DNA from 3 places in the Microbacterium sp. CR_7 genome. Region 1 is predicted to be linked to each of the others. Evidence: predicted binding sites of a transcription regulator. Region 1 holds the regulator's gene; each other region holds the start of a gene.
What was found. Region 1 encodes HrcA, which represses chaperone genes, less so after heat shock. Its sites were predicted from a motif close to TTNGCACTCGNNNNNNNCGAGTGCNAA; they were not measured.

Region 1 (3,272 bases):
TGGGCCGAGTCGATCTTGGTCGGGGTGAGCACCTGGACTCCGACGCGGAGGTCTCCGCGCTGGCTGCCGCGCAGCGGCGTGATCCCGCGCCCCTTGATCGTCAGGACATCGCCCGACTGCACGCCCGGCCGGATCTCGAGGTCGACCTCTCCGTCCAAGCCCTGGATCGTCGTCTCGGTGCCGAGGATGGCGTCGGTCATCGCGACCTCGAGAGTGGCGAGCAGATCGTCGCCGTCGCGGCTGAACGCGGGGTGCGGGTTCACCGTCACCTCGACGTACAGGTCGCCGTTCGGGCCGCCCGCCTTGCCGACCTCGCCCGAGCCGGGCAGCTGCAGGCGCAGGCCCGTCTCGACGCCGGCGGGGATGTCGAGAGAAACGGTCCGACGGGAGCGCACGCGCCCCTGACCGCCGCACGTGCCGCACGGGTACGGGATGGTCGTGCCGTACCCCTCGCACGTCCCGCACGGCTGCGACGTGACGACGTTGCCGAGCAGGCTGCGCACCTGGCGCTGCACGTGCCCGGTGCCGCCGCAGATATCGCACGTGACGGGCGATGTGCCCTCCTGGCAGCACGAACCCTTGCAGGTCTCGCAGAGCACTGCGGTATCGACCTCGATGTCGCGGTGAGCGCCGAACACGACGTCGCCGAGGTCGAGTGAGACGCGCACGAGCGCGTCCTGACCCCGCTCGCGGCGGGACCGGGGCCGGGCACCGCGTCCGCCGCCCTGAGCAGCTCCGAAGAACGTCTCGAAGATGTCGCCGAAGCCGCCGAAACCTCCGAAGTTGCCTGCGGCTCCGTCTCCCCCGCCCATGTCGTATCGACGACGGGACTCGTCGTCGCTCAGCACGTCGTACGCGTGCGTGACGAGCTTGAACTTCTCCGCCGCCTCCTCGCCCGGATTCACGTCCGGGTGCAGCTGGCGTGCGAGACGCCGGTACGCCTTCTTGATCTCGTCCGTCGATGCGTCGCGCGAGACGCCGAGTACCTCGTAGTGGTCCGCCACAATGGCCCTTCTGCGTGTAGTCCTGGTCGTCCGCGTCAGCGGGCGGCCTCGTCTTCGTCGAGCAGTCGCGACAGGTAGCGGGCGACCGCCCGTGCTGCCGCGAGGTTGCTCGGATAGTCCATGCGCGTCGGTCCCATCACGCCGACGCGTGCGGTGCCGGAGCGCGCCGCGTAGTTGCTCGCGACGATCGACGCCTCATCGAGGCCGAACGACGCGTTCTCGGTGCCGATGCTCGCGGCGAGCCCCTGAGCATCCGCCTCCATCTCGCTCATCAGCCGGATGAGGGTCACCTGCTCCTCGATCGCCTCGAGAAGAGGGTGGATGCTGCCGCGGAAGTCCTGTTCCCGTCGCGCGAGCGTGGCGGCACCCGCCATGACGAGCCGTTCCTGCCGGAAGGTGCCCAGCTCCTCGACGATCACGGTCGCGAGCGCGCGGAGCACGGCGTCCTTCGCGTGCTCCTCGGCGTCGAGCAGACCCTGAAGGCGTTCGGCGGCGTCGCTGACCGCGCGCCCGGTCAGGAGCGCCGACAGGCGAGCCCGCAGGAGCGCCATGTCGGACTCGTCGACGTCGGCGGGGAGCGGCGCGATGCGCTGGGAGACGCCGCCCGCATCCGTCACGAGCACCACGAGGAGACGGTTGGGAGCGAGGGCGACCAGCTCGATGTGGGTGAGCTGCGCCCGCGCGAACGACGGGTACTGCGCGAGGGCGACCTGGCCGGTGAGCTGCGTGAGCACCCGCACCGTGCGCGCCATGAGGTCGTCGAGGTCGGCCGGGTCGGTCAGGAAGGACTCGATCGCGGTGCGCTGCGCTCCCGAGAGAGGACGCAGCTGGGCGAGGTGGTCGACGAAGACGCGGTAGCCCTTGTCGGTCGGAACGCGACCGGAGGAGGTGTGCGGCGCCGCGATGAGCTCCTCGTCTTCGAGCAGAGCCATGTCGTTGCGGATCGTGGCGGCCGAGACGCCGAACGAGTAGCGGTCGACGATCGACCGGCTGCCGACCGGCTCATGCGTCTCGACGTAGTCCTGCACGATGGCACGGAGCACCTGGAGGCCTCTTTCGCTGACCATCACGACTCCCCTCGTCTGGCACTCACCGGTTACGAGTGCCAATTCTACTCGCCGCGCGCGCCTCCGCGCTGAACGCGCCCGCGAAGGACGCGGCGGCTGCCGCGTCGCGGCTCAGTCCGTGAGTTCTCGCACCACCGCGTCGGCGAGCAGACGTCCGCGGAGGGTGAGCTGCACGCGCCCGCGCAAGGCGGCTGCAGGGTCGACGAGCCCGTCGGCGATGAGTCCGGCGACCCGCACTCGCTTGTCCGCCTGCAGTTCGTCGACCGCGATGCCCTCGCGGATCCGACTGAGCAGCAGGACGCGCTCCAGCATCCGCGACTTCTCGTCGGGCCGCTCCGTGCCCGCCGCCGGCGATTCGGATGCCGCGAGCCGCTGCGCGTACGCCGCGGGGTGCTTCACGTTCCACCAGCGCAGCCCCGCGACGTGGCTGTGGGCTCCCGGCCCGAATCCCCACCAGTCGCTTCCGCGCCAGTAGGCGAGGTTGTGGCGCGAGCGCTGCTCGGGCGTGCGCGCCCAGTTGCTGACCTCGTACCAGTCGAAGCCGGCCTCGGCGAGGCGTCGGTCGGCAAGCTCGTACATGTCGGCCTGCAGGTCGTCGTCGGGCATCGGGACCTCGCCGCGGCGGATCTGCCGAGCGAGCTTGGTGCCGTCCTCGATGATCAGCGCGTAGGCCGAGACGTGATCGGACTCGAGCTCCAGAGCCGCGTCGAGAGAGGCCTCCCAGTCTCCGAGAGATTCACCCGGGGCGCCGTAGATCAGGTCGACGCTCACAGCGAGCCCGGCATCCTTGGCTGCCGCCACCGCGGTGCGCACGTTCTCGGGTCGGTGGGTGCGGTCGAGAGCGGCGAGCACGTGCGGCACCGCCGACTGCATCCCGATCGAGAGTCTCGTCACGCCCGCCTCCGCGAGCGTGCGGGCGACCTCGGGGGTGACGGTGTCGGGGTTGGCTTCGACGGTCACCTCGGCGCCGTCGGCGAGGCCGAAGGCCGAGGTCGCTGCTCCCAGCATCCGCGCCAGGTCTCCTGCGGGAAGGAGGGTCGGCGTCCCTCCGCCGAAGAAGACCGTGTCCATCGGGCGCAACGCGCCGGCTTCGGACAGCACACGCTGGGCGAGCCCGATCTCGCCGATCAGCGTCGAGGCGTAGTCCTCCTGCTTGGCACCGCGCAATTCGGTCGACGTGTAGGTGTTGAAGTCGCAGTAC
Region 2 (3,272 bases), on a different contig from region 1:
TTCGCGAACACGTAGGGCAGTCCGTGAGAGGCGGCCAGCCGCGCGGAGTAGTCGCTGGATCCGAGCAGCCACACCTCGGGGGCTCCCGTGGCGGCCGGGGTCGCGCGCACGGTGTACTCGCCGCCCGACGTGAAGCGCACGGTCGCGCCGTCGCCGGAGACGAGGGCGCCGATGTCCTGCACGTGCCGCGGGAACTGCTCGACATCGCTGGTCGTGCCCGATCCGCGCAGCAGCTGCGTGATGACGGGGTCGCTGCCTGGCGCGCGACCGAGTCCGAGGTCGATGCGACCGGGTGCGATCGCCTCGAGCGCGGCGAACTGCTCCGCCACGATGAGCGGCGCGTGGTTCGGCAGCATCACGCCGCCCGACCCCAGACGGATCGTCGAGGTGCGTGTGGCGGCAGCGGCGATCAGCACCGGGGGAGCGGTCGACGCCACGGCCGGCATGTTGTGGTGCTCGGCGAACCAGTACCGGCGATAGCCCAGCCGGTCGGCCGCCTCGGCGAGGGACAGCGAGGCCGTGATGGCCTCGGCGCTGGTCTGCCCGGTGCGCACCGGGACGAGGTCGAGGACGGAGAGAGCAGTCACCCCGGGACCAACGTCGAGCTCCCCGCAGGCATTCCCGAGCGGGCGGACGCCCGGCGCCTCGACGCCTCTCCGCCGAGCCACCCCCGTGCGCGCGAGCCACCCCCGTACGCGCAGCACGCACGGGGGTGGCTCGGCGCGAAAGGGGTGGCTCGGCGTTCGTGGAGGGCGCGCGGCGCGGGGCGGGACGCCGCCGTCCCGCCCCGCGCCGGTCGATCAGGCGTCGATCGCCTGACGCTGCTCGGTCGACTCGACAGTGATCTTGCGCGGCTTGGCGCGCTCGCTCACCGGGATGATGACCGAAAGCACGCCGCTCTCATAGGACGCGCTGATGCCGTCGAGGTCGACGCCGTCGCCGAGCGTGAACTGGCGCAGGAACGACCCGGCGCCGCGCTCGCGTGCCAACCAGCGCACGCCCTCGCGGGTGTCGGCGGTGCGCTGCGCGCGGATCGTCAGCTGCCCGCCGTCGAGATCGACGTCGATCGAGCCGGGGTCCGCCCCCGGCAGGTCGGCGTGCAGGATGTAGCGGTCCCCGTCGCGGTAGAGGTCCACCGGCATCAGCCGGGGTGCGCGAACGGAGTCCAGCACGCTCGCGGCGAAGCGATCGAGCTGGCTGAAGGGGTCGAAGGTCAGTGCCATGAGGTTCTCCTTTCGTGCGGCCCAGAGGGCGGATGGAGTGATGCAGGTAATCTGCATCGCTTGCTGTAGATTTGTTATAGAACACCCCGAGATAGAATGCAAGTCCCAGCGGAGGAAGTATCGATGAGCGATCGAGACCCGGGGATGCCGGTCTACGGCATCGCCGTCGCGGCCCAGTTGAGCGGCGTGCCCGAGGCGAGCCTGCGCCTGTTCGAGGCCAAGGGGCTGATCGCACCCGCGCGCAGTGACGGCGGTACGCGACGCTACAGCGACGACGACCTCGCGCGCGTGCGCCGCGTCACCGACCTCCGTGACGAGGGGATCAACATCACCGGCATCCGACGCGTGCTCGATCTGCAGGACGAGAACGCCGATCTCCGCGGCGAACTGGCCGAAGGAGCGACCGGACGCGAATGAGCCGCGTGACCGACGGCAGTATCTTGAGGGCATGGATGCCGAGATCTTCTACGTGCTCGTCGGTGCGGTCGTCGTGGCGGCGATCGCGCGATGGCGGGGGTGGCCGGCGCCGCTGCTGGTGACGGTGGTCGCGCTCGCGGCATCCTTCCTCCCCTTCGTGCCAGACGTCGACATCGACGGGCACCTGCTGCTCAACCTCGTGCTGCCCCCGCTGCTGTATTCCGCCGCGCTCGACGTCTCGTTCGTGGGGTTCAAACGCAGCCTCCCGCAGATCCGGCGTCTGGGAATCACGCTCGTGCTGCTGACGGCGCTCGCGGTCGGTTTCGTGGCGTGGTGGATCCTGCCATCGCTCACTCTCCCAGGCGCCCTGCTGCTCGGTGCGATCGTCGCGCCGCCCGATGCCGTGTCGGCGGCGGCGATCGGCCGCAAGCTCGGCCTCCCTCGGCGCATCATGACCGTCCTGTCGGGGGAGAGCCTCATCAACGACGCGACCTCGCTGACGCTGTACCGGGTGTTCGCGGCGATCCTCGCGGGCGCGACTCTCACGGTGTGGGACGGCATCTGGCAGTTCCTCCTCGCCGTCGGCGTGGGTGTCGCGGTCGGACTCGTCTTCGGCGCGGTGCTACACCAGCTGCGCATGCGCATCAACGATGCCGTCGTGATCGGCACGTTCGGGCTGCTCGCCCCGTTCGGCGCCTACGCGATCGCCGAGCACCTGCTCGGGTCCGGCGTCCTGGCGGTCGTCGCGATGGGACTCTTCGTCGGCTACAACTCCCCGCGCACCGACTACACGACGCGTCAGCAGGAGAAGCCCCTGTGGCTGTCGGCCGACCTGCTGCTGGAGAGCTTCGTGTTCGCGTACATCGGGCTGCAGTTCCCGCGCGTGCTCAGCGACCTGGGCGGCGAGGAGGTCGGCCGCATCCTGCTGCTCTCCGGAGCCGTGCTGCTCGTGGTGCTCGTCGTGCGTCCGCTGTACGTGTACCCGACCAATGCGTGGGCGAACTTCCAGGACCGCCGACGGCTCGCCCGCTGGGACCGCGCGGTCGAGTCCGGCGCCTTCGACGGCAGGCGGCGCGAGTCGAAGCGCTGGAGCGAGTACGACCCCGAGGAGATGCGCTCGAAGATCGTGCGCGACCGGATGGCCGGACTTCAACTGACCTGGAAGGACAACGCGATCATCTCGTGGGCGGGCATGCGAGGCGTCGTCACGCTCGCGACCGCGCTCGCCGCGGCCGACCTCGCGACGCTCGGCACCGAGCCGTCGCACGCGATCGTCGTCGTGGCGTTCATCGTGACGGTCGGCACGCTGCTGCTGCAGGGGCTCACCCTGCCGGCGCTGATCCGCGGACTCGGCATCGCCAGCGACGGCGACGAGAAGGACGATGAGAAGGCTCTCGAGGCGGTGAAGGCGAAGAGTCGCGAGGCAGGCAAGAAGTACCTCGCGGAGAAGCGCGCCGAATGGGAGGCGACGCACGGCAACGTCGATCTCGAGATGTTCGACGCCTTCACACGGCGCATGACGCGCGTCGAGCGGGACACCGACGAGGCGCAGGAGGTGGAGGATGCCGCGCAGCGGCGCCCCTCGTTCGACGACCTCGCCGCTCTCTCTCGGGGCTGGTTGCAGGTGCGCCG
Region 3 (3,272 bases), on a different contig from region 1:
CGGTGCTTGCGCTCCTTGAGCTCGACCTCGGTCGCGGCACCCGCCTTGATGACGGCGACGCCGCCGGCGAGCTTGGCGAGGCGCTCCTGCAGCTTCTCGCGGTCGTAGTCGCTGTCGGTGTTCTCGATCTCACGGCGGATCTGCGTGACGCGACCCTCGATCTGGTCGGCCTCACCGGCGCCCTCGACGATCGTGGTCTCGTCCTTGGTGACGATGACCTTGCGCGCACGGCCGAGCAGGTCGAGAGTGGCGTTCTCGAGCTTCAGGCCCACCTCTTCGGTGATGACCTGGCCGCCCGTGAGGATCGCGATGTCCTGCAGCTGCGCCTTGCGACGGTCGCCGAAGCCGGGAGCCTTGACGGCGACCGACTTGAAGATGCCCTTGAGCTTGTTGAGCACGAGGGTCGCGAGAGCCTCGCCCTCGACGTCCTCGGCAATGATGACGAGCTCCTTGCCGTCCTGGATCACCTTGTCGACGATGGGCAGAAGGTCCTTGATGTTCGAGATCTTCTGGTTCGCGATGAGGATGTACGGGTCCTCGAACACGGCCTCCTGGCGCTCCGGGTCCGTGACGAAGTACGGGTTCAGGTAGCCCTTGTCGAAGCGCATGCCCTCGGTGAGCTCGAGCTCGGTGCCGAAGGTCTGAGACTCCTCGACCGTGACGACGCCTTCCTTGCCGACCTTGTCGATCGCCTCGGCGATGAGCTCGCCGATGGCCGGGTCAGCGGCCGAGATGGATGCGGTCGCGGCGATCTGCTCCTTGGAGTCGATCTCCTTCGCGCTGGCGAGCAGCTCCTCGGTGATGGCCGTGACGGCCTTCTCGATGCCGCGCTTGAGCGAGATGGGGTCGGAACCGGCTGCGACGTTGCGCAGACCCTCGCGGACGAGCGCCTGAGCGAGGACGGTCGCGGTCGTGGTGCCGTCGCCTGCGACGTCGTCGGTCTTCTTGGCGACCTCCTTGACGAGCTCCGCGCCGATCTTCTCGTACGGGTCGTCCAGCTCGATCTCCTTGGCGATCGACACACCGTCGTTCGTGATCGTGGGGGCGCCCCACTTCTTCTCGAGCACGACGTTGCGACCGCGCGGGCCGAGCGTCACCTTGACGGCGTCGGCGAGGATGTTGAGGCCGCGCTCGAGGCCGCGGCGGGCCTCCTCATCGAAAGCGATGATCTTTGCCATGAGTTTTGTCGTCCCTCCTGGACGTAGACGTTGGGTTTAGCACTCAGAGTGAGAGAGTGCTAACGCCATTCTGGCACTCGACCCCATCGAGTGCAAGCCGCTGCGAAGGGACTACGGAGCCGGGGTCTCGGTGGCCGCCGGCGGGTTCGACGACCGGTCGAGACCGATCACGACCGTGAGCTGCTTCTGGTCCGTGTCGTTCATGTCGGCGTAGAAGTCGCTCTGCTGCACGTCGGCTCCGCCGATGACGCCGGCAAGGCCGATCGCGGCCAGCTCGTCCTCGTCGGCGACGTAGTAGACGGTCGTCGTGGAGAAGTCCTGGCTCGTGCTGTCGCTCGCGAACACCACGTCGGCCGACCAGCCGCTGTTGATGAGCGTGTCTCGCATCTGATCGTCGAGCCCCTCGTCGGCCGTCGCGTTGAGGATGAGCACCGAATAGGTGGTGTCGACGACGCCGGTCTCCTCGGGCGAGGGCATCGCGGTCGGGACAGCCTCGGGGAAGAGACTGATGCGCCCCATGACGACGAGCGAGCCGAAGATGCCGCCGATGATGAGCACGAGGGCGGCGACGAAGGACCACAGGAGGACGATCCAGCCGTTCATCCCCGGCGCTTCGGCGCGATGCGCACCCACGCGTCCGGAGGTGCGGGGGACGTCGTCGAATCGATCGCGGTTCGGCTTAGACACCCCTCGATGCTAACGGCACCGCACTGAGTATCCGCGTCGGCGACCGCTCAGCGCGTGGCGCGGGCTCGATCAGCCGACGAACCCGGGGGTGCGGGCAGAGCGCTGGAAGGCGCGACGATCGCGGATGCGGCGCAGTCGGCCGACCAGCAGGGGGTCGAACTCCAATGCCTCCTCGGAATCGATCAGCCGCCCGAGGAGCTGATAGTAGCGAGCCGCGCTCATCCCGAGCTGCGCCCGGATGACCTCTTCCTTGGCCCCGCCGTGCCGCGGCCACGCGGTCTCGAGGGCGAGGATCAGACGATCCCGTTCCGTGAGCTCTCCGCGCATGCGCTCAGACTACGTCGGGTCGCCTCACTCGCCCGCGCGCCACTCCCACCATCGCCCGAGTGGATCGGCTGCCGCCCGCACCCGGCCGTCGAGGGCGACGACGAACCCTGGCCACTCCTCATGCGCGACGGGCGGCTCCCAGATGTCGAGCAGAGCGGGCGGGTCGATCGTCACCCAGCGCGCGGCCTGCGAGCGGATGCGGTCGACGAGCGCCGTCCGCGTCGCGCGCGGGATGTGCACGAGCACGCCGGGGGTCGTGATCACGAGCGTCGCGTCGGAGGGCGCGGCTCTCACGAGCTCGTCGAGGCGGTCGAGGGCATCGCCCTGCAGCATAAGGGGCGGATCCACGGAGGCGATGTCGAGTGCGGCCGCGACACGCTCCTCGCGCCCCTCCTCCCCCGGCCAGACGAGCGAGCGCAACCAGCGCCGATCGCGAGGATCGCGGGCGTCGAGCGGGGCGAGGTCGACCCCTCCGCGCCAGACCACGCGCGGTACCCGGAGCTCGGGCATCTCGCCGTCGACGCGGCTCTCCAGCACCACCGACGAGGGTCCGTCGGCGGGGTCGAGTGCCGCCCGCACGCGACCGTCCCCATCGACGAAGCGGTACGAGTAGCGGTCGGGGTAGAGGCAGAGTCCCGCTGATGCGCCGATCTCGAGCATCGCGAGGGGTCCGTCGATCTCGGAGAGCACGGGAAGTAGCGCGGCGAGGCGCAGCGGCTCGTTCGTCTGCAGCCGCCGATCGGTGCACTCCGCCACGATCTCGTCGGCGTGAGTCATCACGAAGGCGCGCCACGTGTCGAACGCGCCGGTCTCCACGCCGAGCATCCGGGTGACCGCGAAGACGAGGGGCGGCTGCCGTCGGGTCTCGGGGATCCTCGAGATGATGTCGCGGAGCGCCGGATCACCGGCCACCCCCGCAGCCCACTCGGCGTAGACCTCGCTGCGCCCCGGCGCCTCCTCTGCGGCGAACCGCGCGTAACGCTGCTGCACGGCATCCGTCATATGACCATTCTGCCGCGCCGACCCCCAGTGGACACGAGAGAATGGGGGTGAACCTCAGGAGGACCGATGTCGTACAGC

Region 2: RAC81_RS12955 (Hsp20/alpha crystallin family protein) is a predicted target of HrcA. The motif match lies at 1,300-1,326, and genes of this name have one in related genera.
Region 3: groL (chaperonin GroEL) is a predicted target of HrcA. The motif match lies at 1,215-1,241, and genes of this name have one in related genera.

The regions. Positions count from the first base shown of each region.
Region 1 covers NZ_JAVAYF010000012.1:14,072-17,343, reverse strand. The annotation lists gene dnaJ (molecular chaperone DnaJ) at 1-1,004, opposite strand, end outside; gene hrcA (heat-inducible transcriptional repressor HrcA) at 1,040-2,071, opposite strand; gene hemW (radical SAM family heme chaperone HemW) at 2,183-3,272, opposite strand, start outside.
Region 2 covers NZ_JAVAYF010000005.1:238,166-241,437, forward strand. The annotation lists gene RAC81_RS12950 (LLM class flavin-dependent oxidoreductase) at 1-587, opposite strand, end outside; gene RAC81_RS12955 (Hsp20/alpha crystallin family protein) at 801-1,223, opposite strand; gene RAC81_RS12960 (MerR family transcriptional regulator) at 1,347-1,640, shown strand; gene RAC81_RS12965 (cation:proton antiporter) at 1,672-3,272, shown strand, end outside.
Region 3 covers NZ_JAVAYF010000004.1:283,032-286,303, reverse strand. The annotation lists gene groL (chaperonin GroEL) at 1-1,178, opposite strand, end outside; gene RAC81_RS10495 (LytR C-terminal domain-containing protein) at 1,290-1,865, opposite strand; gene RAC81_RS10490 (DUF3263 domain-containing protein) at 1,935-2,192, opposite strand; gene RAC81_RS10485 (DUF2332 family protein) at 2,217-3,194, opposite strand; gene msrB (peptide-methionine (R)-S-oxide reductase MsrB) at 3,261-3,272, shown strand, end outside.